4 regions of the Mesorhizobium sp. J8 genome follow, and region 4 is predicted to be linked to each of the others. Evidence: riboswitches for the same ligand, from Rfam matches in the RefSeq annotation. Region 4 holds a riboswitch; each other region holds the start of a gene.
The links. A riboswitch is a leader RNA that binds a small molecule or an ion and turns the genes downstream of it on or off. The one in region 4 is predicted to bind cobalamin.
Positions count from the first base shown of each region.

Region 1: it holds a riboswitch for cobalamin, as region 4 does, so the genes downstream of both, MJ8_RS12225 (CbtB domain-containing protein) here and MJ8_RS20760 (DUF1636 family protein) in region 4, are expected to answer to the same signal.
Region 2: it holds a riboswitch for cobalamin, as region 4 does, so the genes downstream of both, bluB (5,6-dimethylbenzimidazole synthase) here and MJ8_RS20760 (DUF1636 family protein) in region 4, are expected to answer to the same signal.
Region 3: it holds a riboswitch for cobalamin, as region 4 does, so the genes downstream of both, metE (5-methyltetrahydropteroyltriglutamate--homocysteine S-methyltransferase) here and MJ8_RS20760 (DUF1636 family protein) in region 4, are expected to answer to the same signal.

Region 1 covers NZ_AP024109.1:2,624,692-2,632,063, reverse strand. The annotation lists gene MJ8_RS12265 (MFS transporter) at 1-1,096, opposite strand, end outside; gene MJ8_RS12260 (GNAT family N-acetyltransferase) at 1,143-1,661, shown strand; gene arsC (arsenate reductase (glutaredoxin)) at 1,669-2,067, opposite strand; gene MJ8_RS12250 (aquaporin) at 2,064-2,762, opposite strand; gene MJ8_RS12245 (ArsR/SmtB family transcription factor) at 2,797-3,147, opposite strand; gene MJ8_RS12240 (DUF6428 family protein) at 3,190-3,711, shown strand; gene MJ8_RS12235 (PilZ domain-containing protein) at 3,949-4,221, opposite strand; gene MJ8_RS12230 (histidine phosphatase family protein) at 4,367-4,942, opposite strand; adenosylcobalamin (AdoCbl) riboswitch at 5,028-5,171, shown strand; gene MJ8_RS12225 (CbtB domain-containing protein) at 5,172-5,381, shown strand; gene MJ8_RS12220 (CbtA family protein) at 5,578-6,318, shown strand; gene MJ8_RS12215 (hypothetical protein) at 6,325-6,951, shown strand; gene MJ8_RS12210 (DMT family transporter) at 7,017-7,372, shown strand, end outside.
Region 2 covers NZ_AP024109.1:2,124,476-2,131,847, reverse strand. The annotation lists gene MJ8_RS09790 (exodeoxyribonuclease VII small subunit) at 1-30, opposite strand, end outside; gene MJ8_RS09785 (histone deacetylase family protein) at 34-960, opposite strand; cobalamin riboswitch at 1,076-1,253, shown strand; gene bluB (5,6-dimethylbenzimidazole synthase) at 1,296-2,030, shown strand; gene MJ8_RS09775 (hypothetical protein) at 2,036-3,019, opposite strand; gene MJ8_RS09770 (TetR/AcrR family transcriptional regulator) at 3,150-3,743, opposite strand; gene MJ8_RS09765 (MFS transporter) at 3,864-5,084, shown strand; gene MJ8_RS09760 (hypothetical protein) at 5,094-5,516, opposite strand; gene ribB (3,4-dihydroxy-2-butanone-4-phosphate synthase) at 5,534-6,634, opposite strand; gene aroC (chorismate synthase) at 6,748-7,372, opposite strand, start outside.
Region 3 covers NZ_AP024109.1:1,670,734-1,678,105, reverse strand. The annotation lists gene metK (methionine adenosyltransferase) at 1-872, shown strand, start outside; gene MJ8_RS07595 (sterol desaturase family protein) at 1,480-2,334, shown strand; gene MJ8_RS07590 (adenosine kinase) at 3,114-4,124, shown strand; cobalamin riboswitch at 4,638-4,837, shown strand; gene metE (5-methyltetrahydropteroyltriglutamate--homocysteine S-methyltransferase) at 4,933-7,281, shown strand; gene MJ8_RS07580 (SemiSWEET family sugar transporter) at 7,345-7,372, opposite strand, start outside.
Region 4 covers NZ_AP024109.1:4,320,246-4,327,617, reverse strand. The annotation lists gene cobG (precorrin-3B synthase) at 1-1,305, opposite strand, end outside; gene cobN (cobaltochelatase subunit CobN) at 1,302-4,640, opposite strand; gene cobW (cobalamin biosynthesis protein CobW) at 4,657-5,694, opposite strand; gene MJ8_RS20760 (DUF1636 family protein) at 5,697-6,125, opposite strand; cobalamin riboswitch at 6,165-6,369, opposite strand; gene MJ8_RS20755 (winged helix-turn-helix domain-containing protein) at 6,400-7,372, opposite strand, start outside.

The DNA of each region.
Region 1 (7,372 bases), 1.7 Mb from region 4:
CCAGGAGCAGCGCTCCGATCGAGGGGGCCGCCGCCTGGACGATGAGGCTGGGCGTCGCGAGCCTGCCCATTAGCGCCGCATATTGCCGCGGGTCGAACAGCACGAGCGGCAGGGCGCCGCGCGCGATCGTGTGGATGCCGTTGCCAGCGCCGTAAAGGATCAAAGCAAGCGCAATGAACGTCTGGCTCGCCAGGAGCAGCCAGATCCCCGCCGCCAGCAACGATACGGATGTCAGCATCGTCCAGATCGGATGGTGGCGGTTGCGGCCGATCAGCAGTTCCGCCACCCTCGCGCCGACCTGTGACGGGCCGACCAATGCGCCAAGGCCGACGGCGGTCGCCAGGCCCAGGCCGCGCAATTGCAACAAAGTCAACAGGTGGACGGAGAGCATGGATGCGATCATCGCGGCCAATGTCAGGATCGAGGCCAGCAGAATGAAGCGTGCCCGCGTCCCGCCCGTGGCCGACGCCTCTGCCGACCTGTCCTTCACCGGCGCGGGCGCCACGGGCGGAGGTGGCGGGATCATCCAAAGATGGAGCGGCAGACAGATCGCCAGATGGATCGCCGCGTAGCAAAGACAGGCGATGCGCCATCCGCCATGCTCGACGAGGAAGGCGCTGAGCGGCCAGCAGACCGTGCTGGCGAAGCCGCCGAAGAGCGTCAGGTTGGTGATGGCGCCGCGCGCGCCCTGACCATAGAGCCGCCCAAGCGCGGCGAAGCCGGCATCGTACAGGCCGCTCGACATGCCAAGGCCCATGAGCAGCCAGGCAATCAGGTAAAGGGGATAGGCGGTTGCAACCGCCAGCAGCGATTGCGAGGCAGCCAGCAGAAGCGAACTCGCGGCGAGTACCGGGCGGCCGCCGTGGCGTTGGATCAGCCGTCCGGTGACGGGTGAGACCAGCCCGGCAAGCAGCAGCCCGCAGGACAGCCCGGCAACGACCGAGGCGAGCGACCAGCCGGTATCCTCGGCAATCGGCGCGGCAAGCACGGCGGGCAGATAATAGGACGATCCCCAGGCAAGGATTTGCGTGATGCCGAGAGCCGCGACGAGAACATGACGGTCGCGCTGGACAGGCGCGGGCGCTTCGGCCTTCACGGATTGCTCAAAGCCCATTATCAATCGAGCCTCGAAGGGGAAGCAAATGCGTATCGCGGTAATCGACGAGGCCGGAGCAAACGCGCAACTCGACACCCTCGCCGGGCTCTTGATACAGAGCATAGAGGATGGGGCGCTCGTCGGCTTCGTCCTGCCGTTCGATGCCGAACAAGCCCGGTCCTATTGGCAAGGCATCTTCCCCTCGCTGGCGGCCGGGGAACGCCTCCTGATCTGCGCTTATCTCGAGGATAACCTCGTCGGCACCGTCCAGCTCTATCTGTCGCCGGAACCGAATGCGCTGCACCGGGCGGAGGTCTACATGCTGCTCGTTCATCGAGACTTCCAGCGGCAAGGCATCGGCTCCGCGCTCATGGCATCAGTCGAAGACGAAGCAACGAAGAGGAAGCGCTCCTTGCTGCTTCTCGACACAGCCGAGGGCGGAGCGAGCGAGCGGCTCTATCGGCGGATGAACTGGCGGGAGGTCGGCGTCGTGCCGCATCATTTTGTCGACCCGTTCGGCAAGCCGAGGGCGTCCATCTACTTCATGAAGCATCTGGCGCCCTAAAGGCCAACTAGTAAGCAACTTTCTCGCCGTCTTCCTTGATGAATTCGCGCACCGGATTGTCGAGCAGCGGCAGCACCGCTTCCGATGGACGGCATAGCCTGGTGCCTTTCGGCGTCTCGACGATCGGCCGGTTGATCAGGATCGGATGGGCGAGCATGAAATCGATCAGTTCGTCATCGCTCCATTTCGGATCGGCGAGACCGAGCTCGGCGTAAGGGGTCCCTTTCTCCCGCAACAAATCGCGCGCAGAGATCCCCATCGCGGCGATCAGTTCGCGCAGCCGTTCGCGGCTAGGCGGCGTCTTCAGATATTCGATCACCACCGGTTCCTCGCCGCTGGCGCGGATCATGGCGAGCGTGTTGCGCGAGGTGCCGCAAGCGGGATTGTGGTAGATCGTGACCGTCATGGTTCTGCTTTCAGTGGGTGGGATTGCTGAACGGTTTCGGACTTGAGCAGCCAGCCCATCAGCGCCAAGGCGATCAGCGCGCCGAGCAGTTCGGCGGCGATGAAGCCTGGCAAATCGACCGGCCTGATGCCGGAGAAGCTGTTGGTGAGCGAGCGCGCCACGGCAACGGCGGGATTGGCGAAGGACGTGGACACGGTGAACCAATAGGCCGCCGTGATATAGAGCCCGACCAGCCACGGCACGGCCCGCCGCTCGAAGCGCAGGCCGGCGAGAATGACGGCGACAAGGCCGAATGCCGCGACGCCTTCGGAGAACCACTGTGCCGGCCCGGTCCGCGGTTTCGTCGCAATCTCCAGAACCGGCCGGGCGAACATGAGATGCGCGCCGATGGTGCCTGCAATGCCGCCGGCAAACTGCGCGACCAGATAGGCAGGGAGATCGCGGGCCGGCAGCGACCGGTTGAGGCAGAACACCAGCGAGACCGCGGGATTGAAATGCGCGCCCGAGATCGGCCCGAGGACGGTGATCAACACCACCAGCATGGCGCCGGTCGCGAGCGTGTTGGCAAGCAGCGCCAGCGCGGTGTCATGCGTCAGCGTCTCGGCCATGATGCCGGAACCGACGACCGTCGCCACCAACAGGGCGGTGCCCAGGGCTTCGGCGGCGAAGCGGCGCGCTGGATCGAAACCGTTCATCGGTTGGCCCTTGGCCGGGCAAGGAGCAAAACAATCATTGCTGGCTCCCCTCGCCCGGCCTGCAGCAAGGTGCGGCAAGCGCCGGCGCGCAGATTTCCGGGCGGCCCGAGCAGCAATCCTCCATCAGGAAGCGGATCAGCCCCGACAGCGCGTCGTATTCGGCGCTGTAGACGATCGAGCGAGCGTCGCGCCGCGCGGTGACGAGACCGGACCGTTCGAGTTCCTTGAGGTGGAAGCTGACATTGGAGGGCGAGACCTCGACCTGCTCGGCGAGCGCGCCGGCGGCTATGCCTTCCGGTCCAGCAACAACCAGCAAGCGCAACAGGCGCAAGCGGGTTTCCTGCGACAGCGCGCCAAAGGCGATCAGGGCTTGACGTTCATCCACGTTTCAATAATCCTTGAAATGTTGAAATGAGGAATAGCCGACATGCTGTCTTCTGACAATCACAAAAACGCTGTCCCGATCGACCCCGCCGACCTGACCATCGGCGACCTGCTGGGCGCGCTGGCCGATCATAAGGACCGGCCGCTGGTGTTCCGCTATGACGGACGGCCGGTTAAACCAGGCTATCATGTCACCGAGGTGAAGGCGGGGCAGTTCTCGGCGCTGGATTGCGAGGCCAATCCGGAATCCTGGTCGGAGATTTTCATCCAGCTATGGGACGTGGACGAAGGCGGGCCTATCCATATGCCGGCCGGCAAGTTCGCGGCGATCATCCGCAAGGTCTCGGATCACGTAGCCCTCGACCAGTCGGCGAAACTGACCTTCGAGGTCAGCGACGGCGTCCGCCCGATGGAACTGCACCGCGCGGCCCAGCCAAGCGTCGTTGGCGGCGCCATCGAGGTCGAGCTTTCGCCACGACCGGCAAGCTGCAAGCCGCGCGACCGCTGGCTGAAGGAACAGGCGGCCGCGGGAAAGCCGTGTTGCGGAGAGAGCCGCTGCTGCTGACCTTGCGAATGGCGACGAGCGGCGCCGCTGCTTCTAGAACCGGATCATGCCGTTGGCCTCCAACAAATAGAGGCCTACGAGAACGATGGCGATCAGCGCCACCCAAACGGCTGTCCTGCTCATACGCGAATCCCAGTTGATCGGCAGCAATGAACGGGCTCGCGGCGGTTGCGTTCCATGCATGCCGGTTGCACGTGCGGCCAGGTGAAGTGACGAATTGGTGAGACGTCCGGGTAGTCAGTTCCTCGGCGCGTTGCTGTAGAGCGCCACGCCGACGCGATCGTTTCGACGCCACCGCACCAAGGCTCGATAGGTCGTATCGTCGGCCGGAACCTCGAGCAGGAAGCGTTCCGGGAGCTCCGTATCGGCGGCGACGCGCAACTCCGCGCCCTGCTCGTGCTGATTCCTGACCGAGCAGCCGATCCTGACGCCACCGGCAATGATCGCGGCTTCCTTGAGCACGAATTCGCGCGCATGAAGACGGCGTTCGGTCTCGGGATAATTGGCCATATCCGGCGGCTCCTAAGGCAAGGCTCTCCTCGCCACGAGGCAGCACCATAGCAGCGAGGCGTTTCCGTTCCGTTAGCGATTGCTGAAACGGCAGGGTTCGTCTTCGCCGGCGGCCGCTCGTCGGCCGACGAGCGCTTTTCCAGCGCTATTTCGCGCGGGCGGCGACCCCGCTCGCATGCAGCGCCCAGCGGCGGCCGTCGCTGCGCAATTCGGTGAGCGACAGCGGTTCGATGTCGATCTTCCAGATCGCGGAGAGAGGCGCGCCCAGCACATGCACGATCGCGGCGCGGATCGGCACGGCATGGGTGAGCGCGATGGTGTGGCCGCTCTCGGCGGCCAAGCGCTCCATCAGCGCGACGCCGCGTCGGGCCACCGCGGCAAGCGACTCGCCGCCGTGGGGTGCGGCGTCCGGATCGGCAAGCCAGGCCGCCATGCCTTTCGGGTCCTCGGCCTGCACCTCCTTGAAGCCTTTGCCGGCCCACCGCCCGAAATCCTGCTCGCCAAGCAGCGGCTCGACCGTCGCGTCCAGGCCGAGCGCCTCGGCCGTTCTGCGCGCGGCAAGCGCCGGACTGGTCCAGACACGGTCGGCCCGGCGCAGCGACGAAGCGAGCACGCTTGCGTGATCGAGTGCCCACGGCTCCGGCGCCTCGTCACTCGGAAAGCGCCCCTTGCGCGTGGCCTGCGTCGCGCCGCTTGCGATCATCGTCAGGCGGGCGAACATCCCAAAACTCCGTGGTCCAGTGAAATTTCGGCCGCGCGAAGCCGCGTTGGCCATTACATGTCGTTGACAGGCGAACGAAGTGCTGACAAGTGTTTTAGCGCTATACGGGATTGGAAGCCGGTGCGAGTCCGGCACGGTCGCGCCACTGTGATCGGCACCAGCCGAAAGTCAGGCCTTATCTCGCAGCATCGTTGGATCAACGGGACGCAGCATCCCACAGGAGGTCAAAATGTCCGACACCACCTTCGCCCCGACCTACGGCCCGGTTGCGATTCCCGTTCGCGAGCTTCTGCCCTGGGCAATCTTCGCCGGCCTGATGCTGATGCTGATGATCTATTTCGTCGGCGCGGAAGAAGGCGCGACGTCGCTGATTAGGGGCACGGCGGTGCACGAGTTCGTGCATGACGGCCGCCACCTGCTCGGCTTCCCCTGCCACTAGGAGCGGTTCAGCGAAGGCTGAACCGTCCTAGGTTTTGGTCTGACGCAATTCCGGACGGAAAACCGTTGCACACTTTTCCTGGAATTGCTCTCGAGCAGTTCGGCATCGCTGATGCCGTTCTGAGTTTTGGTCTAACGCAATTCCGGGCGGAGAAACGCTTCGAATTTCTCCCGGGATTGCTCGAAGGGACTCTGGCATGGTCGGAAAACTGTTGCTGCGCGGCATGCTTGTCGGGCTGGTCGCGGGGATTCTGGCATTCGCCTTCGCCCGCGTCTATGGCGAGCCGCAGGTCGACAAGGCAATCGCCTTCGAGGAACAGCAGGCCCAGGCGGCCGGCGAGGCGCCGGAGCCCGAAATGGTCAGCCGCGCCACGCAGGCCGGCATTGGCCTAGCGACCGGCGTGCTGGTCTATGGCGCCGCTCTCGGCGGGCTGTTCTCGCTGGTCTTTGCCTATGCCTATGGCCGGCTGGGCTCGCTCGGCCCGCGCGGCACCTCGGCGCTCATCGCGCTGCTCGGATTCCTGTCCGTAGTCGTGGTTCCGAGCCTCAAATATCCGGCCAACCCGCCGGCGGTCGGCAATGCCGAAACGATCGCCTACCGCACCGAATTGTTCTTCATCATGATCGTGGTCTCAATCGCGGCGATGGTGGCGGCGGTCGGGCTGGCGCAGCGGCTTTGGAACAGGCTCGGCGCCTGGAATGCCTCGATCGTGGCTGGGCTCGCCTTCCTCGTCGTCTTCGCGCTGGTGAAGGCGGCCCTGCCCGACATCAACGAGGTGCCGGAGAACTTCTCGGCGACGGTGCTTTGGCAGTTCCGGGTCGCATCGCTCGGCATCCAGTTGGTGCTGTGGACCGTCGTCGGGCTCGGCTTCGGCGCGGCTGCCGAGCGCGTGGTCGCGTTGCGCGACCAGCGCGGGCCTGCCCGCCGCTACGCCTGAAATCGCATGCGTCGGCCGCCAAGGTTCCTCGCCCTGGCGGCCAATTTCCTTTTGGCGACCGCCCTGCTGGCAACGCCGGCCACATCCGCGCACGCTCATAGCGGCTCCTCGGCCCCACCTCCGCCCGGCATCCAGATCCCCAGCCTCACCCACGGCCAGATGGCGGTGATCGCGCGCTACCGCGGCGATATCCTCGACCTTGCCCAGCGCCAAACCCTGACCGACCCGACCTTCCGGCGGCTCTACAATCACGGCAATTTGCAATTCACCTACTGCCTGTGGGGGCTGATGCCGGGCAGCCTCGGCGACGAGGAGAGCCCGTTCAACGAATGCAGCCACGCCTATCTCGCCACCGCCAAGGCGCTGCTCGCCTATATGGCGACAATGCCCACAGCCGCAGGCGACGCGAAGGCGCTGATCTCCGACATCGATGCCGACATGGTGCGCAGCGGCGCCTCTTGGATCCTTTGTCAGTATAGCGGCGAGGCCTTCAGCACCGGTGCGGTCGTCGAGCCACGCTGGCGGAATGTGTTCTTGCACCTGCCGAGCCTGGCGGTGCTTCTCGCGACCATCGCAGCGCTGATCGGGGCCAGTTGGGCGGTCTTGGGCGGACCGCGAGCCCGCACAGCCTAGCCGAGGGCCTCGTGCTGGCGTAAGCATCGGCAATTGTCCGGCTCCCGGATTCGCAGTCGCCAGCCATGTTCGCCGCCGAAGCCTTCGCCGTCACCGCCGCCATGTGTAGCGCGCTGAGCTCCATGTTCCTCAGCGAGCTCAAGGGGCGCGTTCCCCTGCTCCAGCTTGCCCGGTGGCAGATGCTCGCGACTTTCGTGATGACCGGCTCGGTGTCGCTGGCGATCGGCGGCTGGCACACGATCGGACCAAGGGAGTTCTGGCTGCTTGCGGGATCGAGCTTCGCCGGCATCAGCATCGCCAGCACGACCTATTTCGCCACCATCTATTCGGTCGGCCCGCGCATCACGGCGCTGCTCTTCTCGCTCACCTCGCCTTTCGCGCTGGCGCTCGGTTATCTGGTGCTCGGCGAAACCGTCAGCCG
Region 2 (7,372 bases), 2.2 Mb from region 4:
CTTGACGTCTTGGTTAGCTTCATCAGCCATCATTCATCCCTTCATCAGCCGCCCGACATGGGCGGCGACTGAAAATGCCAGTCCCTGCAGATCGTAGCCGCCTTCCAGCAGGCTGACGAGCCTGTTGGAGCTGTGGCGACCCGCGCGTTCCATCAACTGGCCGGTCGCCCAGTCGAAATCGTCCTCGGTCAGGTTGATCTCGGCCAGCGGATCGCGGTGATGCGCGTCGAAACCGGCGGAAATGATGATCAGGTCCGGCGCAAACGCGTCGATCGACGGCAGCACGCGCGACAGGAAAGCGTCGCGGAACAGGTCGCTGCCGGTCTGCGGCGCCAGCGGCGCGTTGACGATGTTGCCGGCCCCGGTCTCGCTCTTCGCGCCGGTGCCCGGATAAAGCGGCATCTGGTGCGTCGAGCAGTAGAGCACCGACGGATCGTCCCAGAAGATGTCCTGCGTGCCGTTGCCGTGATGGACATCCCAGTCGACGATGGCGACGCGCTCGGCCTGATGCCTCTTCTGCGCATAACGGGCGGCGATGGCCGCCGTGTTGAACAGGCAAAAACCCATTGCCGTGGTCTTTTCGGCGTGGTGGCCCGGCGGACGGGCGGCGACGAAGACGTTGGCGGCGCGGCCCTCGAAGACATCGTCGACCGCGGCGTTCGCCGCACCGATCGCCGTGACTACCGCCTGCCAGCTTTTCGGGCTGGCGCTGGTATCGGCATCGATCGAGACGATGCCGCTCTCAGGAATCGCCGCGCGCACGCGCTCGACGAAAGCCTCGGGGTGCGCGTAGAGGATGGTTTTCTCGTCGCCTTCCGGCGCCTTGACGCGGTCGAGCGCCGCAAACGCCTCGTCGTCCAGCACCCGCTCGATGGCGCGCAGGCGGTCGGGCCGCTCGGGGTGACCGGGCGGCGTGAGGTGTTCGAGGAAGATCGGGTGCGTGTAGAGACGTGTGGCCATGGCGCCTAATCTAGGCACCCGCGGCCGCAATGACCATGTTTGAAAAGCCGAATGGCTGGGGAAATTGCGCAAGCCCATGTCGTCCGCGCCATTGGCGGGTGCCCAACTTCGCGGTAAGGTCACTTCGCTGCCTGGTGCCCGCGACGCGGGAGAATCGGGAACACGGTTGAACTCCGTGGCGTGCCCAACGCTGTGAGGGGGACCGCGCCGGCAAACGCCACTGTCGATGACGGGAAGGCGCCGGGGCGGGACGATCCCGAGCCAGAAGACCGGCCCGGCAGACACGGTCTTCCGCTTGGTCAGGCGGAGGACTGCTTGTCGCAAGGGGAAAAGCGATGACGGCAGCAGCGATCGCCGCGAGCGGCGACGACTTTGACCAACTGGCGCGCGACGCGGTCTATCGGGCGATGTTCACCAGGCGTGACGTGCGCAGCCATTTTGTTCCCGACGACCTCGACGATTGCGTGCTGGCGCGGCTTCTCACCGCCGCGCATCATGCGCCGTCGGTGGGCTATATGCAGCCGTGGAATTTCATCGTCATCCGCGATGCCGAGCGGCGCAGACAAGTGCGCGATCTGTTCCTCGCCGCGCGCGAGCAGGAATTGCCGGCGATCGAGGCGGAGCGGCAGGCGCTATACCGGAAACTGAAGCTCGAAGGCATATGCGAAAGCGCGCTCAATCTCTGCATCACCTGCGACCGGCAGCGCTCGAAGGGTTCGCCGCTCGGGCGCTGGCACAATCCGGAGATGGATCTCTACAGCACGGTCTGCGCGGTGCAGAATTTCTGGCTGGCGGCACGCGCCGAGGGTGTCGGCGTCGGCTGGGTGAGCATCATCGAAACGGAGGCGCTGAAGCGGCTTCTGTCGATCCCGGAGCATGTCACGCCGATCGCCTATCTGTGCGTCGGCCGCGTCTCCGCCTTCGCCCCGAAGCCGGACCTCGAAGCGCATGGCTGGGGCAAGCGCCTGCCGCTGCCCGAACTGGTGATGAGCGAGACTTTTCGCGGCGCCGGCGAAGCGCCGCTCAAATCGGCGATCGCGAGTCTCGGTGCCGGGCCGTCGAAATCCTGAGCTGATCAAGCCGCTCGGGGCGTGTCCCAACGCGAGCCGCCGCCGAAGGAGCCGAGCGCCTTGTCGCGCAGTTCCCTGAATTTGGACGAGGCCTCGGCGAGCCGCGTGTCCCATTCGGGGCTGGGCGCCTGACCTTCGATGGCTTCGAAATAGACCTGCATCAAGGACGCGATGGCGAACGGCTCGATGAATGCTGCCTTGAAGGCCCAGGCAAAGACGATCGCCAGCACGAAGGCCCAGCCGGCCAATTGTCCGGGCATGACCCAGAGGATCGCCGCGGCGGGCGCCAGCATCAACAGGAAGATGACGAAGGACACGCCCCACATGATCACCGCCAGCCAGACGGCGTTCTTGACCATGTGCTTGCCGTTCTGGGCATAAAGCACGACGCCTTGCCGCGCCGTCTCGAAGGGCGAGCTCGAATTGATGCGGATGTTGTAGCCGAGGATGATCTCGTCGACATAGGTCAGCGAGATGCGGATGACCGTGTTGATGAAGCTGACGATGCCGCTCAGGCCCGGAATGGGCAGGAAGGCGGCGATGCCGCCGATCAGGCCGGTGATGGCGCGGATGGCGCCCTTGACCAGCTGGTCGACGACGAAAAGGATGTTGGCCTCGGCAAAGCGCTGGGTGACCACGTCCTTGGCATAGGCGATCTGGTTCTGGCCGTCGGGCACGTCATGGCCGTCGATCAGATGCACCATGACGGCGATATGACCCGCCTTCAGCACATAGAGGATGTATTCGCGGATCCAGTAGACGGCGATCGAGACGATTCCGAAGCCGACCACGCCGCCCCAGAGCGCGAAGGACATCGGGCCATCCGGATCGGTCGAGATGTGACCGACGCCGTAACCGACGCTGGCCCCTGTGCCGGTCGCCATGATGTAGGCGACCGTGATGCCGAAATAAACGATCATGCGAAAGACGATGAACGGCCATGTCCGCATCATGATGGACACCGACCGGCCAATGCTGAAGTCCCACATGGCCCGACTCTCCAAACCCCAAGAGATGGCGGTGGAGGATGCGCTCGCCCTGCTGATTGTCAATCGCGGCAGGGTTGCACCGGCCTGAAACCGGTGCACAACACGGTGGCTTGGTTACCCAAGCGTGCGCTCAAGTCTTCTTGCGCAAGCCCTCGAGCAGTTGCTTGAAGGCGGCGATCGCCTTCTTCGACGTCGCCTCGGGATCCTTGGCATTGGCGATGCGCTGCGCGGCCTGGCTGCTGGCGCCATTGATCAGCCTCGAGGCCGTCTCGGGATCGACATCGGCGACGACCACGCCCTCTTCCTGCAGCCTGGTCAGATGCTCGGTCATCGAGGCGACGCAGGCACTGGCATTCGGCCACTGCGCCGGGTCGCCGAGCACCGCCGGGCCGTCGCGGAACATGATGCGCTGAATTTCCGGTTCCAGCGCCATCTCGATATAGGTGGTGCATTCGTCGACGAAACGCTGCCAGCGGGTCGGCGCCTTCGACGCAACCTCGTTCACCCGCAAAGCCATCTCGCCGTCGATCTCGGCGATCACCGCCTGCAGCAGCCCCTTCTTGTCGCCGAAATGATGGTAGAGCGCGCCGCGGGTGAGACCGGCCGAGGCGGTGAAATCGTCCATCGAGGCCTCGGCATAGCCCATGGTGCCGAAGGCATGGCGGGCGGCCGCGATCAGCTTGGCGCGCGTCTCGGCGATCATCTCCTTGCGCGGTCTGTGCATGGCTCTGGCCTTATTCACATACGCGCCGTATGCCAATTGACATACGCGGCGTATGAATTATCTGATGTTCATACGCGACGTATGTAATTGTGGTATTCAGCCCTGTCGAGGAGCTTGATCATGCGAAACCCCTATGCGGACATTTTTCGGGCTCCTGGCACGAAAGGCTTCGCCACGGCCGCTTTCATGGCGCGCCTGCCGATCGCCATGGCGCCGATCGGCATCGTGGCGATGCTGTCGCAGACGCATGGCGAATACTGGCTGGCCGGCGCGGTCTCGGCGACCTATGCGCTGGTCAACGCTTTTCTTTCGCCGCAAGTGTCGCGGCTGGTGGACCGGCGCGGCCAGACGGCGATCGCAGCACCCATGACACTGGTCTCGGTGCTCGCCTTCGCGACGTTGATCGTTGCGGCCAACCAGCACTGGCCGGCTTGGACCTTGTTCCTGTCCGCCCTGCTTGCCGCCGCCATGCCCAGCATCCCGGCGCTGGTCAGGGCACGCTGGACCGAGATTTTTCGCGACCGGCCGGAACTCAACACCGCCTTCGCCTTCGAATCGGCCGCGGACGAGCTGGTCTATGTCGCCGGCGCCTCGCTGTCGGTGGGCTTGAGCGCGGCGCTGTTTCCGGAGGCCGGCATGGTGGTCAGCACATTGCTGCTCGCGCTCGGCTCGGCGGCATTCCTGCTGCAGCGTTCCTCCGAGCCACCGATCCGCCCGGCCGAGCATGGCGCGGCCGGTTCAGCGATCCGCCTGCGCCCAGTCCAGATCATCACCTTCGCGCTGATCTTCGTCGGCGCGACCTTCGCCACGACGGAAGTCACCACCGTCGCCATCACCAAGGCGCTTGGCCAGCCCGAGGCGGCGAGCCTGGTCATCGGCGTCTATGCGCTGGGATCCTTCGTGCTCGGCATCGTCGTCGGCGCGCTCAGCCTGAAGGTGCCCCTGCAGCGGCAACTGGCGGTGGCGGTCACGGTGATCGCGCTCACCACGCTGCCGCTGCTGTTCGTCGACACGGTCCCGACGCTGGCGCTCGCCGTCTTCGTCAGCGGCGTCGCGATCTCGCCGACCTTCATCACCGCCTTCGGCCTGATCGAGCGCCACGTGCCGCCGGCGATGCTGACCGAGGGCATCACCTGGGTGACGACCGGCATCGGCATCGGCATGGCGCTTGGCTCCTTCGCCGCCGGCTGGATGGTCGACACTTTCGGACCGCAGAACGGCTTCTGGGTATCCGTAGCAGCCGGCGCGATCGCGCTGATCACCGTGCTTGCCGGCCAATGCCGGCTGGCGACGGGTGATTGCGATGTGGACCGGGGCGAGGCGGTCATAGCGGCGGAGTGACGTGGGACGCTATGACTTTTCGAGCCATTCCTTGATCTCGCCGCCGCTTGAAACGACAACTGGGGTCCCAAGGGCTTCCACCATGTCGGAGTTCAAGTGAGGCATAGTCTCCCGCCAACCGACCAATGGCGGGCACTCTCCAGCGCAACAAACGACCGAGCTGGTGACGCGCAGTATCTTCCACAGCGCATCGTAGAGGCGCGGATCATCCGGCGGCCGCGCAATGGTGAAGCCGGAACATCGCGAGGCATCACCGGGGTCCAGATTGAGGTAGAGGTCGGCCGACGAGGTATCGTCATAGGTGACGACCCAGCATGAGAATTCAGTTTCACGCCTGGTGATGAAAGGCGCGAAGGTATCCTCGACGATTGAGGTGGAGAAATAGCTTTCCTCACCATTTTCAAAGCAATTGAGATATGCCTCGAAGCTCATCCTATTGCCCCGAATGTCTACAGAATCTCGGTCCTGGCAATATGGATGCCGAACCCCTCGAGGCCGACATAGTGGCGTTCGCGCGAGGCGATCAGGTTGATCGAGGAGATGCCGAGGTCCTTCAATATCTGGGCGCCGAGGCCGATCTCGCGCCATTCGTTCTCGCGGCGGCGGGCTTCCTCGTGGTCCTCGCGGTCGCCGCTCTGCGGACGCTTGCGCTCCTGATGCGCGACGCCGACCGAGCCCTCGCGCAGATAGACGATGACGCCGCGCCGGCGCTCGCCCATCGCCTTCATGATGCCGTCGAGCCGGTGGCTGGTGCCGAAGACGTCGGTCACGACGTCCTCCGGGTGCAGGCGCACAGGCACCTCCTCGCCGTCGCGTATGTCGCCGAAGACGACCGCCAGGTGGTGCATGGAATCCCATGGCAGCGTGTAGGTGAAAGCCTGCGCCTTGCCGCCGGGCGTGTCGATGTCGGAACAGGCGACGCGCTGGACCAGCGTTTCCTTGCGCTGGCGATAGGCGATGAGGTCGGCCACCGAAATCTGCTTCAACCCATGCTCTTCGGCGAAAGCCTGCACTTCCGGCCCGCGCTTGACGGTGCCGTCGTCATTGACCAGCTCGGAGATGACGCCGACCGGCGGCAGGCCGGCAAGCTTGCAGAGATCCACCGCGGCCTCCGTATGGCCGGAGCGCATCAGAACGCCGCCTTCGCGCGCGATCAGCGGGAAGATGTGGCCGGGGCGTACGAAATCCGATGGGCCGACATTGCCGTTGGCGAGGTTGCGCACGGTCAGCGTACGGTCGTCGGCGGAAATGCCCGTCGTCGTGCCGTGCTTAAAATCGACGCTGACAGTGAAAGCGGTGGTGTGGGCGGAGTCATTGTCCGCCACCATCGGCGCGAGGTTCAGCCGCCTGGCGTCCTCGCGCAGCATCGGCGTGCAGACGATGCCGGAGGTGTTGCGCACGATGAACGCCATCTTCTCCGGCGTGCAATGCACGGCGGCAACGATCAGGTCGCCCTCGTTCTCGCGCCCGTCATCGTCCATGACGACGACGATCTCGCCGCGCTCGAAGGCGCGGATCGCTTCGACGATCTTTTTCTGGTCGTAGGGCATAAGTGCTCGCCTCGCTCGCAAGGGAGTAGGGGAATAGGGCAGTAAGGGAGTAGGGGAAAGGAAAAAGTTTTGGCGGGCTGCGGGCGGCAGCATGAACCTACTGCCCTACTGCCCTACTGCCCTACTCCCTTCCCTGTCTGTCCTCTGTGCCGCAAATAATGATCGGCGATGGCGCAGGCAACCATGGCCTCGCCGATCGGCACGGCGCGGATGCCGACGCACGGGTCGTGGCGGCCCTTGGTCATCACCTCGACATCCTTGCCGTCCTTGTCGATCGACCGGCGCGGGGTCAGGATCGAGGAGGTCGGCTTGACGGCGAAGCGGGCGACGATCGGCTGTCCGGTCGAGATGCCGCCCAGGATGCCGCCGGCATGGTTGGACAGGAACACCGGCTTGCCGTCATTGCCCATGCGCATCTCGTCGGCGTTCTGCTCGCCGGTGATGCGGGCCGCCTCGAAGCCGTTGCCGATCTCGACGCCCTTGACGGCGTTGATCGACATCAGGCCGGATGCGATGTCCTGGTCGAGCTTGGCATAGATCGGCGCACCAAGGCCGGCGGGCACGCCGTCCGCGACGATCTCGATCACCGCACCGACCGAGGAGCCGGCCTTGCGGATGCCGTCGAGATATTGGGTGAAGACCGGAACCGAGGCCGGATCCGGGGTGAAGAACGGGTTTCCGGCATCGCCGACGAAATTCCAGTTCCAGTTGGCGCGATCGATCGATTTTTCGCCCATC
Region 3 (7,372 bases), 2.6 Mb from region 4:
CCGACATTAGCCAAGGCGTTGACGAAGGTCGGGGGCAGGACCTCGAACAGGGAGCGGGAGATCAGGGCCTCATGTTCGGCTATGCATGCCGCGAGACCGACACGCTGATGCCTTTGCCAATCCAGCTCGCCCACCGTTTGACGAAAAGGCAGGCGGATGTCCGCAAGGCAGGAGAGCTTAGCTGGTTGCGTCCTGACGTGAAGTCGCAAGTGTCGGTGCGCTATGAGGGTTTGCGCCCTATCGCCCTGGACACCATCGTCGTGTCGACGCAGCACGATGAGCAGGTTTCGCAGGAGACGGTCCGCGAGGGCGTCATTGAGGAAATCATAAAGCCGGTTCTGCCGCCCGACCTGGACGCGGAAGGCATCAGAATTCTGGTCAACCCAACGGGTCGGTTCGTAGTCGGTGGGCCGCGCGGCGACTGCGGCCTCACTGGACGCAAGATCATCGTCGATTCCTATGGTGGAATGGGGCGCCACGGCGGCGGCGCCTTTTCGGGCAAGGACCCGTCCAAGGTTGACCGCTCGGCAGCCTATGCCGCCCGGTATGTCGCCAAGAATATCGTGGCGAGCGGCCTTGCGGACGTCTGCGAGGTGCAGGTTGCTTACGCGATCGGCGTGGCAAGTCCGGTGTCTGTCATGGTCAACACTTTCGGCACCGCAAGGATTGAGGAAAGAACGATCGAGCGGCTCGTTCTTGAGCTGTTCGATCTCAGACCGAAGGGCATTATCAAGATGCTTGATCTCTTACGCCCGATTTACCGCAAGACCGCGACCTATGGGCATTTCGGCCGTGAAGAGCCTGAGTTCACCTGGGAGAGGACTGACAGAGCCGACGACTTGCGGCGCGAGGCAGGGCTCGCCGCCCCTTGAGAGCCAACGCAAAATGGAAGCGGAACACCATGTCATGACCAGACCTCGCGCAGCCGGCATGGCAGAAGGCCGGGAGGTCTGTTGCGGAGACGTTGATGCGCTTTTCATCGGCAATGCCATCGCCGAAATCATCGCCTCAGTAAGGGCGCGATGAACCTCAACAACGCCCGACCCGCCGAGCTGCTGGTTCACAAAGTTCTTTTGCCATAGCGGGTCGCCGCCGCAACACAATGGCGCATAGCTTGCAACCTCAGGCGGACAATCCACGTCGCTCCTCTGCTTCTCCGACTCATTTGGGAAATGGATACGGCTTATCCAAACAATCAATTTTACCAATCCGGGAGAACCTCGCATAGTCCGCTCCCGCGGTGCCCCGCCGTGCCGGCGGAATAATCACCGTTTGGATGCGCAGCGAAACGCAAGTTGCATGGCCGACCACCGTGCAATTCATACGTTCTGCGCGGGTATAGATTCGGCTGCCGAGCTCGAATTTGTCGGGCGGCGCTGGAGATTCATAACTATTGGATTCGCCCTGATGACGAAGATGACCGCCTCGAAGATCCGACCTGAAGCTGGCGCATTTTGAACGATTCGCCGGAGCAAACAAATGCAAATTCTCGATTTTAATCAGATAACCCAGATTTTCGTGAAATCGCTCGAGTTGGTTGTGGTCTTCGCTACCATTTGCGCCGCGCTGGAACTCACCTTTCCGGCTTATCGATACAGTCTTGCCTCATATGTTCGCGGCGTGCGGAATTGGCTTATTCGGCTCGGACTCGGCGCGTTTGTTTGGCACTTCTTCGCTGTTGGCCTGGCTTGGATAGGAATAAAGCCGCTCGTAACGATCAATTTCGGAATGCTTCACTCCGACAATGCGATCGTCAACAGTGGATTGGCGGTTCTTTCGGGAGTTTTAGTCGCGATTGCAGGCGACTTCTTCTACTATTGGATGCACCGCGCTCAGCATGCTGTTCCATTCCTCTGGCGCCTGCACGCGACTCACCACTCGATCCGCGAATTGACGGCATGGAATTGCAATCATCACATCACCGAGCCACTCGTTTACGCAGCCTTGGTCGCACTACCACTCGCTCTGATCCATTTTGAATCTGGCGTAGTGCCCATTGTGGCCATGACGCTGATCACCTTTCAGGCCCATCTTTCGCACTCCAGTACCCGCATCAATCTTGGGCCGCTTCGATACATCATTGGCGACAACAAATTCCACCGCATTCACCACTCGATGGAAGCGCATCACCGGCATCGAAACTATGGCTTCTTTACAACGATTTGGGACACGATTTTTCTAACTGCATACTGGCCAAAAAAGAATGAGTGGCCGGAGGTTGGCATGCGAAACCAACCCGAGCCGCTCACCGTGCGCGACTACATTATGTTCCCGTTCGATCGACGTCGCTGGCGTAGAGCTAAAGTAGGAGATGCTGTAGAGGCTCGGGATTAAACCAGTGGAGATCTTACGCTTCGAATCTGGAGCCACAAAAAGCTTAGAAAAAAGCGTCTGTCTGGAATAGCCTTTCCCAACGCCCGGACAGGCTTGCATCTAAGAAGAATCAGGTGGGCACTGAGCGCCAGCAGCGGAAGCGATTCCCACAGCCCTGCTGCTTGAAGTGAGATAGACGAACACGGTCGCACTGGTCGGGTGTGTCGGCCTTGCCAGCCGCATTGTGACGTGAGGGCAAACATTCTCGGCCTCGCGCTTTGTCTCTGCCGGGATAAGACGGATACGACCACCTGCCTTAAGCGTGCTTGATCCAATCACGGCTAGCATAGGCGGAGCGCAAACCGGTCAAACAGGCGCTTGATACCGCACGCTCGCGTGGCACTGTCAGCCGACTCCCTCGGATTCTCCGGCCGAACGGTATGTTGGTCCACTGCCTGCTCGCACGTGGCCAATCCCATGCGTTTTCGACAGAGCCTTGCAACAGACCCTTCAAACAAATTTGCAGAGTCTTAGCAGTTCCAAGTCGCTGTGAATGGTAGGCCTATGTTCACGATCTGGTTGAAATCAAAGTCGCTAGGGGGCCGCTTGTTCTCCTACCGCGATCTATCGGAACCTCGGCCGTGACGAGCCTGAATTCACCTGGGAGAGGACCGGCGGAGCCAACGACTTGCGGCGCGACGCAGGAGTCGCAGCCCGGAGGGACTCCACGCCAGATAATCTGCGCTCGAAACGCCCACACCAGCCGGCCGAACCCGCGCCCGTTCGTGCCAGAGATCTTGCTGCCGGAATATGACGTGCTCTGCATCGGCAATGCCATTGTCGATATCATCGCCCAATGCGACGAAGCCTTCCTGGAGGCCAATGGCATCGTTAAGGGCGCGATGAACCTCATCGACACAAGCCGCGCCGAGCTGCTCTACAGCCGCATGGGGCCCGCCATCGAGGCTTCGGGCGGCAGTGCCGGCAACACGGCGGCGGGCGTGGCGAGCTTCGGTGGCCGCGCCGCCTTCTGCGGCAAGGTTTCGAACGATGCGCTCGGCGACATCTATACCCACGACATCCACGCCCAGGGCGTGGCCTTCGACACCAGGCCGCTCCAGGGCGAACCGCCGACGGCGCGCTCGATGATCTTCGTCACGCCGGACGGCGAGCGCTCGATGAACACCTATCTCGGCGCCTGCGTCGAGCTCGGACCGGAGGATGTTGAGGCAGACAAGGCCGCCGGCGCCAAGGTCACCTATTTCGAGGGCTATCTGTGGGATCCGCCACGCGCCAAGAAAGCAATCCGGCAGACCGCGCGGCTGGCACATGCGGCCGGGCGCGAAGTCTCCATGACGCTGTCGGATTCCTTCTGTGTCGACCGCTATCGCGATGAATTCCTGGAGCTGATGCGTTCGGGCAAGGTCGACATCGTTTTCGCCAACAGCCACGAGATCAAGTCGCTCTACCAGACCTCCTCCTTCGAGAACGCGCTGGCGGCGATACGCAAAGATTGTAGAATAGCCGCCGTGACCCGTTCGGAAAAGGGTTCGGTGATCGTGCGCGGCGACGAGACGGTTACCATCCAGGCCATGGAGACCAGGGGACTGGTCGACACAACCGGCGCCGGTGACCTCTATGCCGCGGGCTTCCTCTACGGCTACACGACCGGGCGCAGCCTTAAAGATTGCGGTGATCTCGGCTCGCTGGCGGCCGGCCTGGTGATCCAGCAAATCGGTCCGCGGCCGCGCCAGAATCTGCGCCGCGAAGCCGAGCAGGCTGGACTGCTTCAGGGGCGTGCCAAGAAATAGCTGCCCTGCTCCCGGTAAAAGCTGCCTTACCGAAGACAGGCAAATCGAAATGTCCCATTTCCCATCTCCTTTCGTAGAGTGCGGTTTCCCCCTGGCGCTTTTAATTGCAGGAACTCAGAGATGAGCTGGCGCCATTTGACAGGGCAGTTCAGGCAATCTTGATATCAGTCGGCGTGCCGATGCCCACATTCGCGTCCTGCAGTATGCGATTAGCCACGCAATTGTGCTGGCGGCGCCCTGCCCTCACGCCCGATAGGTCCAACCAAAACCGGCTCGGTCCGGCACACCTCCGAACAGCGCCCATTTGCTGATTTGGCCAGTCACCGGCAGCGGCAAGCAATGGCTTCATCTAGCCAGTCTGCCCTACCGAGTGCCGAAATGAACATGTTGACGATCAAACCCTTCCTTTGTTGCTCCTGCACGACTCTCCGAAAATAGCCCATCATTACAAGCGACATTCGCATAATGACATAAACATTTCTTTATGCGGCGTTGACAGACAGCACCCCTTGTGATTGTCTGGGTCACCGTGGTTCTCCGTACGGCGTTGCCGCAGCGGAGCTAAGAGGGAAGCCGGTGCGATGCCGGCGCTGCCCCCGCAACTGTTAGCGGCGAGCCAATCCCACTCATGTCACTGAGGCGAACGCCTCGGGAAGACGGGTAAAGGCTATGACCCGCGAGCCAGGAGACCTGCCACGGCGAACCATTGTCCACGGGCGGGGTGTCTCGGTGGGCCGCGGCAGCTTGGCGTTTCGGGTCGGGCTATTGGCGCCCTCCTTGTCCCACGCCCCAACTATCGGGGTATGGCATGACTGTCTCTCAGCAAATTCCTGTAGCAACGCTCGGTGTCCCACGAATCGGTCGTCGGCGAGAATTGAAATTCGCGCTTGAAAGTTATTGGTCCGGAAAATCTTGTGGCGCCGAGCTTCTCACGATGGCGAAGGCGCTCCGTGCCGCTAGCTGGGAGGAGCAGCATGATCGCGGCGTTTCGAAAATCCCGTCCAACGACTTCTCGCTCTACGACCATGTACTCGACACCGCAGCCATGGTCGGCGCCGTGCCGTCCCGATATGCTTGGAACGGGGGCGAGGTCCCACTCGATACCTATTTCGCCATGGCCCGCGGCGGCCAAGCTCAGACGGAGCATTGTGGATGCGCTCGTCACCAGCATGCTGATGGACACAGCTTAACCGCGATGGAAATGACCAAATGGTTTGATACCAATTATCACTACATCGTGCCGGAACTCGAGGATAATCAGACGTTTACCCTCTCGTCGACGAAACCCATTGATCACTTCCTCGAGGCTAAGGCGTTGGGCATTCACACACGCCCAGTCATCCTTGGACCGGTCACTTTTCTCAAGCTGGCGAAGTCACGTGCCGAAGGATTCAACACCATCGCGCTCCTGCCACGGCTTTTGCCCGTCTACGAGGAACTCCTGCGGACGTTGAAGCTCGCGGGAGCCGATTGGCTACAGATCGACGAGCCGGCGCTTGTGCTGGATCTAAACCCGAACGAACGAGCTGCGTTTGAATTTGCCTATGGGCAGCTGTCGACGGTGGCGCCCGAGCTGAAGATCATGCTGGCTACCTATTTCGGGCCGTTGGGAGATAATCTCGAGACCGCGATTTCTCTGCCGATAGCCGGGCTGCATCTAGACCTCGTGCGCGCTCCCGAGCAGTTGGAAACGGTTGGTCGCCTCGCACCTAAGGATCTGGTGCTTTCGCTTGGCCTGATCGACGGCCGCAATGTCTGGCGCGCGAACCTCACTGCCATTCTCGACCGAATCAAGCCGGTCGTCGCCGGCTGGCCCCTGGCCCGCGTCGAGATAGCGCCTTCCTGCTCGATGCTGCATGTGCCGATCGATCTGCGCATGGAGACAGCACTCGATGCGGACCTCAGATCGTGGCTCGCCTTCGCGGCCCAAAAGACCGACGAGCTGGTGATCCTGGCTCGGGCCTTGTCCCAAGGGAGGGGCGCGGTGGCCGACGAGTTGAAAGCTTCTGCTGATGCCGCCGCGGCTCGCGCAACATCTTCGAAGATCCACGACCCGCTTGTAGAAGGGCGAACCGCCGGCATCAACGGCGCCATGAAGCAACGAACGAGCGCATTTGCCGAGCGTTCCAGGGTTCAGGCTCGCGCGCTCGGCCTGCCGCGGTTTCCAACGACGACCATTGGATCCTTCCCGCAGACGGCTGAGGTGCGCAAGGCGCGTGCCGCGCATGGGAGGGGCCAGCTCAGCTATGTCGATTACGAAACCTTTCTGAAGAAGGAGACCGAGGCTGCTATTCGCTGGCAGGAGGAGATTGGGCTGGATGTGCTGGTGCATGGTGAGTTCGAACGAAACGACATGGTCCAGTATTTCGCCGAGCAACTTTCCGGCTTCGCCTTCACCGAACATGCCTGGGTGCAGAGCTATGGGTCGCGCTACGTGCGTCCCCCTATCATCTTCGGCGACGTGTCGCGCCCAAATCCGATGACGGTGCGGTGGTGGGAGTTCGCTCAGTCGCTTACGCAAAAGCCGGTGAAGGGAATGCTGACGGGCCCAGTGACCATTCTTAACTGGTCTTTTGTTCGCGACGACCTATCCCGCGCTGAGGTCTGTCGCCAGATCGCGCTCGCCATTCGCGATGAAGTGACGGACCTCGAAAAATCTGGCGCAAAGATGATCCAGATCGACGAGGCGGCGTTTCGCGAAGGCCTGCCGCTGCGCAAATGCGGCCGGCAATTCTATCTCGACTGGGCAGTCGAATGCTTTCGGCTCGCTTCAACCGGTGTACAGGACGCGACTCAAATCCACACTCATATGTGCTACTCGGAATTCAATGAGATCATCGGCGTGATCGCTGAGCTGGACGCGGATGTAATCTCCATTGAGACATCGCGCTCGGCGATGGAACTGCTGGACGCCTTCACGAGTTCCAAATATCCGAATGAAATCGGTCCCGGAGTCTATGACATCCACTCGCCGCGTGTTCCGGAAGTCGCCGAGATTTCGGCCCTCCTTTCGCTTGCCCGCGAACGCTTGTCTGACGCGCAACTGTGGGTAAACCCTGACTGTGGCCTCAAAACACGCAATTGGGAGGAGGTCCGCCCTTCCCTCGTCAACATGGTCACTGCAGCACGTGCGCTTCGCGAGAGAATGCAGGCCTGACGATTTGCCCAATTCGCAGAAGGACCTGTCAACCGACCAGAGCCTCCAAACCAGGTCAGGTTATCACCTGGTTTCGGAATCACCCGAAGGC
Region 4 (7,372 bases):
GGCGGCGGTCTCGCCTTGATTTCGTTCACGGCGGACCGCCGCCGCAATGGCGGCAACCCCGCGCGCGGCGTCATAGCCCGGCCTGTATCCGTCAGGAAGGGCCTTTGCCGTCCCGTCCACGACAAGTCCGGCTCCGTTTTCGTCGCCGACCAGGGTGAGCGCGGTGGTGCCGGGATGCGCGCAGCCCTTGGCGCAGCCGGAAATGTGGAGCGTCAGCGAGGCGTCGAGGAGGTCGGCGCTTTGCTTGGCGATTGTCTCGGCGATGGTGCGCGTGGCAATGCGGCCGGAGGCGCAGGCCGGCGCGCCCGGGCAAGCGGCGATGCGGGTGCGCGGATCGGTGGGGTCGGTGACGAAGCCGAGGGCTGTGGCGGCGGTTTGCAGTGAGGTACAGGCGGACGGAGAGAGGCCGAGGGCAAGCAGGGCACGACCGGGGGCGAGGCGGATTTCGGTCGCGCCGAGGTGTGAGGCTTGTGTCGCCAGGTTGATGAGGTTTTGGGCCGGCATGCTGCCGTAGGGCAGGACGATGCCGAGCGCGTGGCCGGCGTTCAATTCGAAAAAGCCAATCGGCAAGCGATAGCCCTCTACGGCGCCTCCCTCTGTCCTGCCGGACATCTCCGGCAGGACAGAGGGGGGCGCGAAGGAGTGCCAGCCTGCGAGAGAGGCCAACTGCCGCTCCGACAAATCGCGGGTATGCGCCTCCCGGCCCTTTTCCGCGACCATCCGGAGGGCAGCAACTGTAATGTCACGCCCGGCATGCGCATCGACCGTCGCGAGCGGCTTTGCACCAAGCGTGTCGCCGGCAACCGACACGGCCCAACGGACATCCCCGCCGGCCCGCACGGCCCTCAGCCTCACATCGGCTGTCACCGCATCCATCGCCAGTTGGCCACCGCCGTCGACAACCACCGATACCTTCGGCCCCAGCCCCGCCGTCAGCCCGGCCTCCTCGATCGCCGCCCTGATCCGTTCGGCCAATGGCCGCGGATCGGCAATCTCTTGCGGATCGATCCCCGCCAGTGGCCCGGTCTCGATCGGAACGCCGGCCCGCGCCGCGATACCCAGCGCGTCCACCTCGGCCGCCAGCAACCGGGCGCTCTCGGCGGTCAAACCACGTACCTGCAGGCTGCCGCGCGCGGTCACTTCCATGATGCCGTTGCCGTGGCGCAGGGCGGATTCGGCGAGTCCGATCAGCGACTTGGGAGCAAATCCCCCGGCGACCGGGTTGAGCCGCACCAGAAGCCCGTCGCCGGTCTGCATCGGCGCGCTGAGGGCAGGGCAGGCCCCGCGTCGCGAGAAGGCGTTCATGCCGCCACCCCACTTGCCTGCGCTTCCGCGATCAGGGCTGTGAGATCATCGTCGATGGAATTCCTGAGCGGATGCCAGAGGCCGCGCCGCCGCGCGGCGAGGAACCGTTCGGCGATGACTTTCGCGGCGGCGGGGTTCTCGCGCAGCAGGAAAGCCCGAACGTCGGGGTCGCCGACATAGGCGTCATGCACGGCCTCGATCAGCGCGCCTGAAATGGCATGGGTGGTCTCGGCGAAGCCGACCAGCCGGTCGACGGTCTCGGCGAATTCGGAGGCGCCGCGCGGGCCGTGACGCATCTGGCCGGCGATGAAGCGCGGGTTGACCGCGCGGGCGCGGACCACTCGGGCCACTGCTTCACCGACCGAACGCGGCTTCGGCTTTTTCGGGTCGGTGGTGTCGAGCACGATGACGTCAGCATTCCGGCCGAGCGCGGCGAGGGCGGCCGAAAAGCCGCCGATAAAGGCGACGTCGGCCGAGCCTTCGAGGATGTCGCGGCCCGGATCGTCGCCGGTGTGGACCAGGAGGTCGGCCTCAGCAATGCGGGTTTCGAAGGCGCCAGGCGCCGAAATCGCCTCTCCATCCACGCCGCCATAGGCGTGCGAGGTGGCCTCCAGATAGGCGCGGCCGATCTCCTCGCGTGCACCCCATTCGCCGCGCGACAGCAGATCCTCGACGCCGGCGCCATAGGTGCCGGGCGAGGTGCCGAAAATGCGCGGGCTGACCTTGCCTTGGACGCGGGTCGCGGCGGCGAGCGGGTTCTCCGAATCGTCCTCGTCGCGGCCGGCCACGGCATTGGCGGCGGCATCGATCAGCGCGATCTGGGTCGGGAACATGTCGCGGAAAAGGCCGGAAATGCGCCAGGTGACATCGACGCGCGGACGGCCGAGCGCAGCCGGCGGCAGCACCTCGATGCCGGTGACGCGGCCGGTGGCGGCATCCCATTGCGGCCGGCAGCCCATCAGCGCCAGGCCTTGCGCGATTTCCTCGCCGCCTGTGCGCAGCGAGGCTGAACCCCAGAGATCGATGACCAGGGAGCGCGGCCAGTCGCCATGGCTCTGCATGTAGCTGCGCACCACTTCCTCCGCTGCCGCCTGGCCGAGGTCATAGGCGGTCGGGGTCGGCATGGTGCGCGGATCGGAAGTGAAGAGGTTGCGGCCGGTGGGCAGCACATCGGAACGGCCACGCGCCGGGGCGCCGGCGGGACCCGCCTTGATGTGGCGGCCATCGAGGGCGGCAAGCAGGGCGGCCTTTTCGGCTTCCGCGCTTTGCCGGCGCAGCGGATCGGCTTCGTCCTCCGGCGCGCGGCCATAGACATGCAGCCCGTCCTTGACGGCGAAATCCTTGAGGTCGCAGAGCCAGGCATCGATGCGGCGCAACGCTTCGTCGGGCTGGTCGGTCTTCGCCACGCCGGCTTCCGAGGCAAGCCCGGTCTTCCGCGCCGTCTCAACGATCAGCTTTGCCAGGCGGTCGCGGCGGCGGCGGTCGAGGCCGTCGGCCTGGGCATATTCGTCGACCAGCCGCTCCAGCTTCTGCTGCGCTTCGTCAAGGCCAGCGCCGGTCAGCGGCGGGGGCAGGTGGCCGAGCGTCACGGCCGAGATGCGGCGCTTGGCCTGTGCCGCCTCGCCGGGATTGGAGACGATGAAGGGATAGATGACCGGCAGCGAGCCGGCGACAATCTCGGGGAAGCAGGTTTCGGAGAGCGCGACGGTCTTGCCCGGCAACCATTCCAGCGTGCCGTGGGCGCCAACATGGACGATGGCGTGGACGCCGAGCGATTTTTGCAGCCAGAGGCCGAAGGCGATTAGCTCGTGGCGGGGCGGCAGGGTCGGGTCGTGATAGTCGGCGCGCCGGTCGGCGGAGCGGCCGCGGTCGGGGGCGAGTGCCACGGTGACGTTGCCGAAGGTCGCGGCGCGGAAGGGGAAATGGGTTTTAGGGGTTACCTGCGAAGGTTTGCCCCATGCGGCTTCCACTGTATCGCGCGCTACCTCCGGCAATTCGGCCGAAAAGGCGAGATAATCCTCTACGGGGAGGCCTTGCCCTGCCTTCAGCGCATCCAGCAATTCCCGCGGCGATTGCGGAATCCCGTCAACAGCATATCCCTGTTCCTTAAGGTCCTGCAGCATCGCGAGCACGCTTGACGGCACGTCAAGTCCTACGGCGTAGCCGGTCCTTCCAGGCGCGCTGGGATAATTCGGGATCAGGATGGCAAGTTTGCGCTCGGCCCGCCCGGTCCGCCGCAGACGGATAAACGCGGCGATCCGCTTGGCGACCTGCGACACGCGATCCGCCTCGGGCCGGTTGGCGAAGGCGCGGAAGGCCAGCGCCGGATCGGTCTCAACCTCGCCCTTGAAGGAGATGGCGCCGGCGAGGATACGGCCGTCGAGTTCGGGCAGCACGACATGCATGGCGAGGTCGGCGGGCGCCAGGCCGCGCTGGTTCTTGTCCCAGACTTCGCGCCGCGTCGTGGCGACGATGACTTGGAAGACAGGCACGCCGGCGCGGTCGAACAGGGTCTCGGCGCCGGGCTCCGCGCCGGAGGCAAAGGCCGTGGCGGTAACGATGGCGGCGGGGTTCAGCGAGGCGATGGCGGTTTCGACTAAGGCGGGAGACGCCGGATCCTTGAGGCTGGACACGAAGATCGGCACGGGGGCCATGCCTTGTGAGCGCAACGCATCGGCCAGCGCGTCGATTGGCGCGACGTCCGCGGCGAGCAGCATCGAGCGGTAGAAGAGGATGGGGATGACCAGGGTACTGAGGGATAGCGCCGGCTTTTCGACGACGCCAACTCCTGGCAGGTAATATCCCGCCTTAGGCACGCTCACCGGCTCGGTCACGGCCGCATCCGACCCGGCCAGACGCGCCAGCCTTTGCACCAGCGCATTCATATTGGCTGGCCCGCCTTCGCGGAAATAGCCGAGCAACGCGTCCAGATCGGCGCGCGGCAGGGTGGAGGCTTCGATCAGGCGCTGGTCCTCGTCATGGCTTTCGCCGGGCAGCAGCGCGAGCTTTATGCCGCGCTCGCGCGCGATCGCGCCGAGCTGGTCGCAGCCATAGCGCCACCAGTCATAGCCGCCGAGGATGCGCACGAGGATGACCTTGGCGTGGCGGGCGACGCTGTCGATCCACAGGTCCACCGACATCGGATGACGCAGGTCGCGCAGCGCCGCCAGCCGCATTGACGGCAGCCGCGCAGCACCGGCCTTCCAGGCGGCGGCCAGGCCGGCGAGGTCGCTGTCGGTGAAGGACAGCGCCACCACATCCGCAGGCGTCTGCCTGAGGTCGATCGGCTCGGCGAGATCGTCGAGCGAAGCGGATGTGGTGGTGAGGATATGCATCGCGGTCCGGATTGCCTCAGCCGGCGAGGATACGCTCGATCGCCGGGCGGTTCAGCCCTTTGAGGCCGATGACGACGAGTCGCGAGCGGCGGTCGTCCTCAGCCGTCCAGGCGCGGTCGTAATAATGATTGACGCGCGGGCCGACGGCCTGCAGGAGGAGCCGCATCGGCTTGCCGCCGACCTCGACGAAGCCTTTGACGCGCAGCACGTTCTCCTGCTCGGCGGCAAGGGCGACGCGCTTTGCCAGCTCGTCGGGATTGGCGATCGACGGGATATCGACGACGAAGGAATCGAAATCGTCGTGCTCGTGATCGAGCTCGTCGTCGTGATGGGTCTTGCGGTTCTCGATATCGTCTTCGACGGCGAGACCGAGGCCGAGCAGCACCGAAGCATCGACCTTGCCCTGCGCGGTCGGCACGACTTTCACGGCGCGCGCGATATGTTCGCCGATGACGGCGTTGGCGCGCTCAGCGCCCGCCGCATCCATCAAATCGCTCTTCGACAGGATGATCAGGTCGGCGCAGGCGATCTGGTCCTCGAACACCTCCTCGACCGGATCGTCATGGTCGAGCGAATCGTCCGCGGCGCGCTGCGCCTGAAGCGCGTCCATGTCGGAGGCGACGCGGCCGTCGGCCAGCGCCGGGCCGTCGACCACGGCGACGACGCCGTCGACGGTGACGCGGCTCTTCACGGTCGGCCATTGGAAGGCTTGCACCAAGGGCTTCGGCAGAGCGAGGCCGGAGGTCTCGATCAGGATGTGGTCGACCTTCGGCGTGCGGGACAGGATCTGGTCGAGCGCCGGCACGAAATCGTCGGCGACGGTGCAGCAGATGCAGCCATTGGCGAGCTCGACGATGTTTTCCTCCGGGCAGGTGTCGACGCCGCACCCCTTCAGGATCTCGCCATCGATGCCGACATCGCCGAACTCGTTGACGATGATCGCCAGCCGCTTGCCCTTGGCGTTTTCGAGCAGGTTGCGGATCAACGTGGTCTTGCCGGCGCCGAGGAAGCCGGTGACGACGGTGCAGGGCACGCGGGAAACGGAAGCGTTCATGGTCAGTCCTTCAGCATGTCGAGGGGAGGGATGCGGGCAACCAGGCCGCGCTTGAGGGAATCGGGTCGGCCGCGCCAGGGGATCAGGCCGTCGGTCGAGGTGGCGAAGAGCTTTGCGCCGGCGACGAGGTCGGCGCCGCTGGTGGTGTCCAGGTCGCCGAAGACATAGCTCCAGCAGCCGTCGCGCAGCAGCGCGGCGCTCAGCCGGCGCTTGCAGTTGCCGAGGCATTCGACGGTGCGGATGCAGATATTTTCGCTCGAGGCGGCACGGCGCGTGTCTTCGGCCAGCAGGGCGCCGGCGCGCGGATGGGCGTCCGAGCCGCCCTCGTCACGACAGGAGGAACAGACGATGACCGTCACGCCGGCCAGCGCGTCATCGCGTTCGGACGAACTGTCCGCATTATTTGCCGGGGAACTGCCGTTGCGATCCAAAACCAGGCTCCTTGCCCGGAAAACCCGCCGGGCATTCGGATACTTAAAGTCTCAGACGGCAGGTCTCCTGGCTCGCGGGTCGTCGCCTCAGATGCCGCCTTCCCGGGAACACCCCAGTGGTTTTCGGCCGAGGCTCGTCGCTTACAGTTGCGGGGACAGCCGCGGATTTGGGTTTTCGGCCCGCACCGCATTCCCTCTTGGCTCCTCCCTTTGCCGGGAGAAGACCGTCTGGGTCAGGATTTAGGCTTACGGCTAGGCGCCTGTCAACGCGCGGCTACGACACCTTGATGTCGGCCAGCGCCGGTCCGAGGTCTCCGGCCGGCGTCACTTCGATCGCCTCTAAGCCAAGCCATGCCTGCATCTGCTTCAGTTCGTCGAACAGCTGGGCGGCGGTTTCGGCGGGAGCACCGGGCTCGGCATAAGCGGCATGGACGCGCAGCACGCTGGCCGGACGGTCGGCCCTCAGGTCGACGCGGGCGACGATGCGGTCGCCGAGCAGGAAGGGCAGCACGTAATAACCATACTGGCGCTTTTCCGCCGGCGTGTAGATCTCGATGCGGTAGCGGAAATTGAAGAGTTTTTCCGTCCGGGTGCGTTCGAAAACCACTGGATCGAAGGGCGCAAGCAGGGCGCGCGCCTCGATCCGGCGCGGGAAGCGGGCGTCCTTATGGAGATAGGCTGTTTTGTCCCAGCCTTCGACCTTCACCGGCAGCAAGTCGCCGGTCTCGACCAGCTCCTCGATGCGGTCCTTCGTGTCGCCCGGCGCGAGGCGGAAATAGTCGCGCAGGTCGCCATAGGTGGCGACGCCGTGGGCGCGCGCCGAGATGCGCAGCAATTCGCGATGGGCGTCCTCGACCGAGGGCACGGGCAGGTCTAGCACGGCCTGCGGCAAAACGCGCTCCGGCAGATCATAGTAGCGTTCGAAGCCGCGCCGGTAGGCAGTGGTGATGCGCCCGGCCCAGAAGAGCCATTCGAAAGCGTGCTTGGCCTCGCTCCAGCCCCACCAGCCGCCATTGCCCTTGTGGCCCTCGATGCCGGAGGCGGCGATCGGCCCGCGCTCGACGACCTCTCTATAGATCTCGTCGATCATCGCCTTGCGCTCACGGCCCCATTTCGCCAGGCCGAGATACATCTCGTCGCCCTGCTCGGCGCGCTGCATGCGCCAGCGCATCAAGGGATAGGTCTCAACCGGCAGGAACGAGGCCTCGTGCGCCCAATATTCAAAAACTGCGCGCTTGCGGGTGACG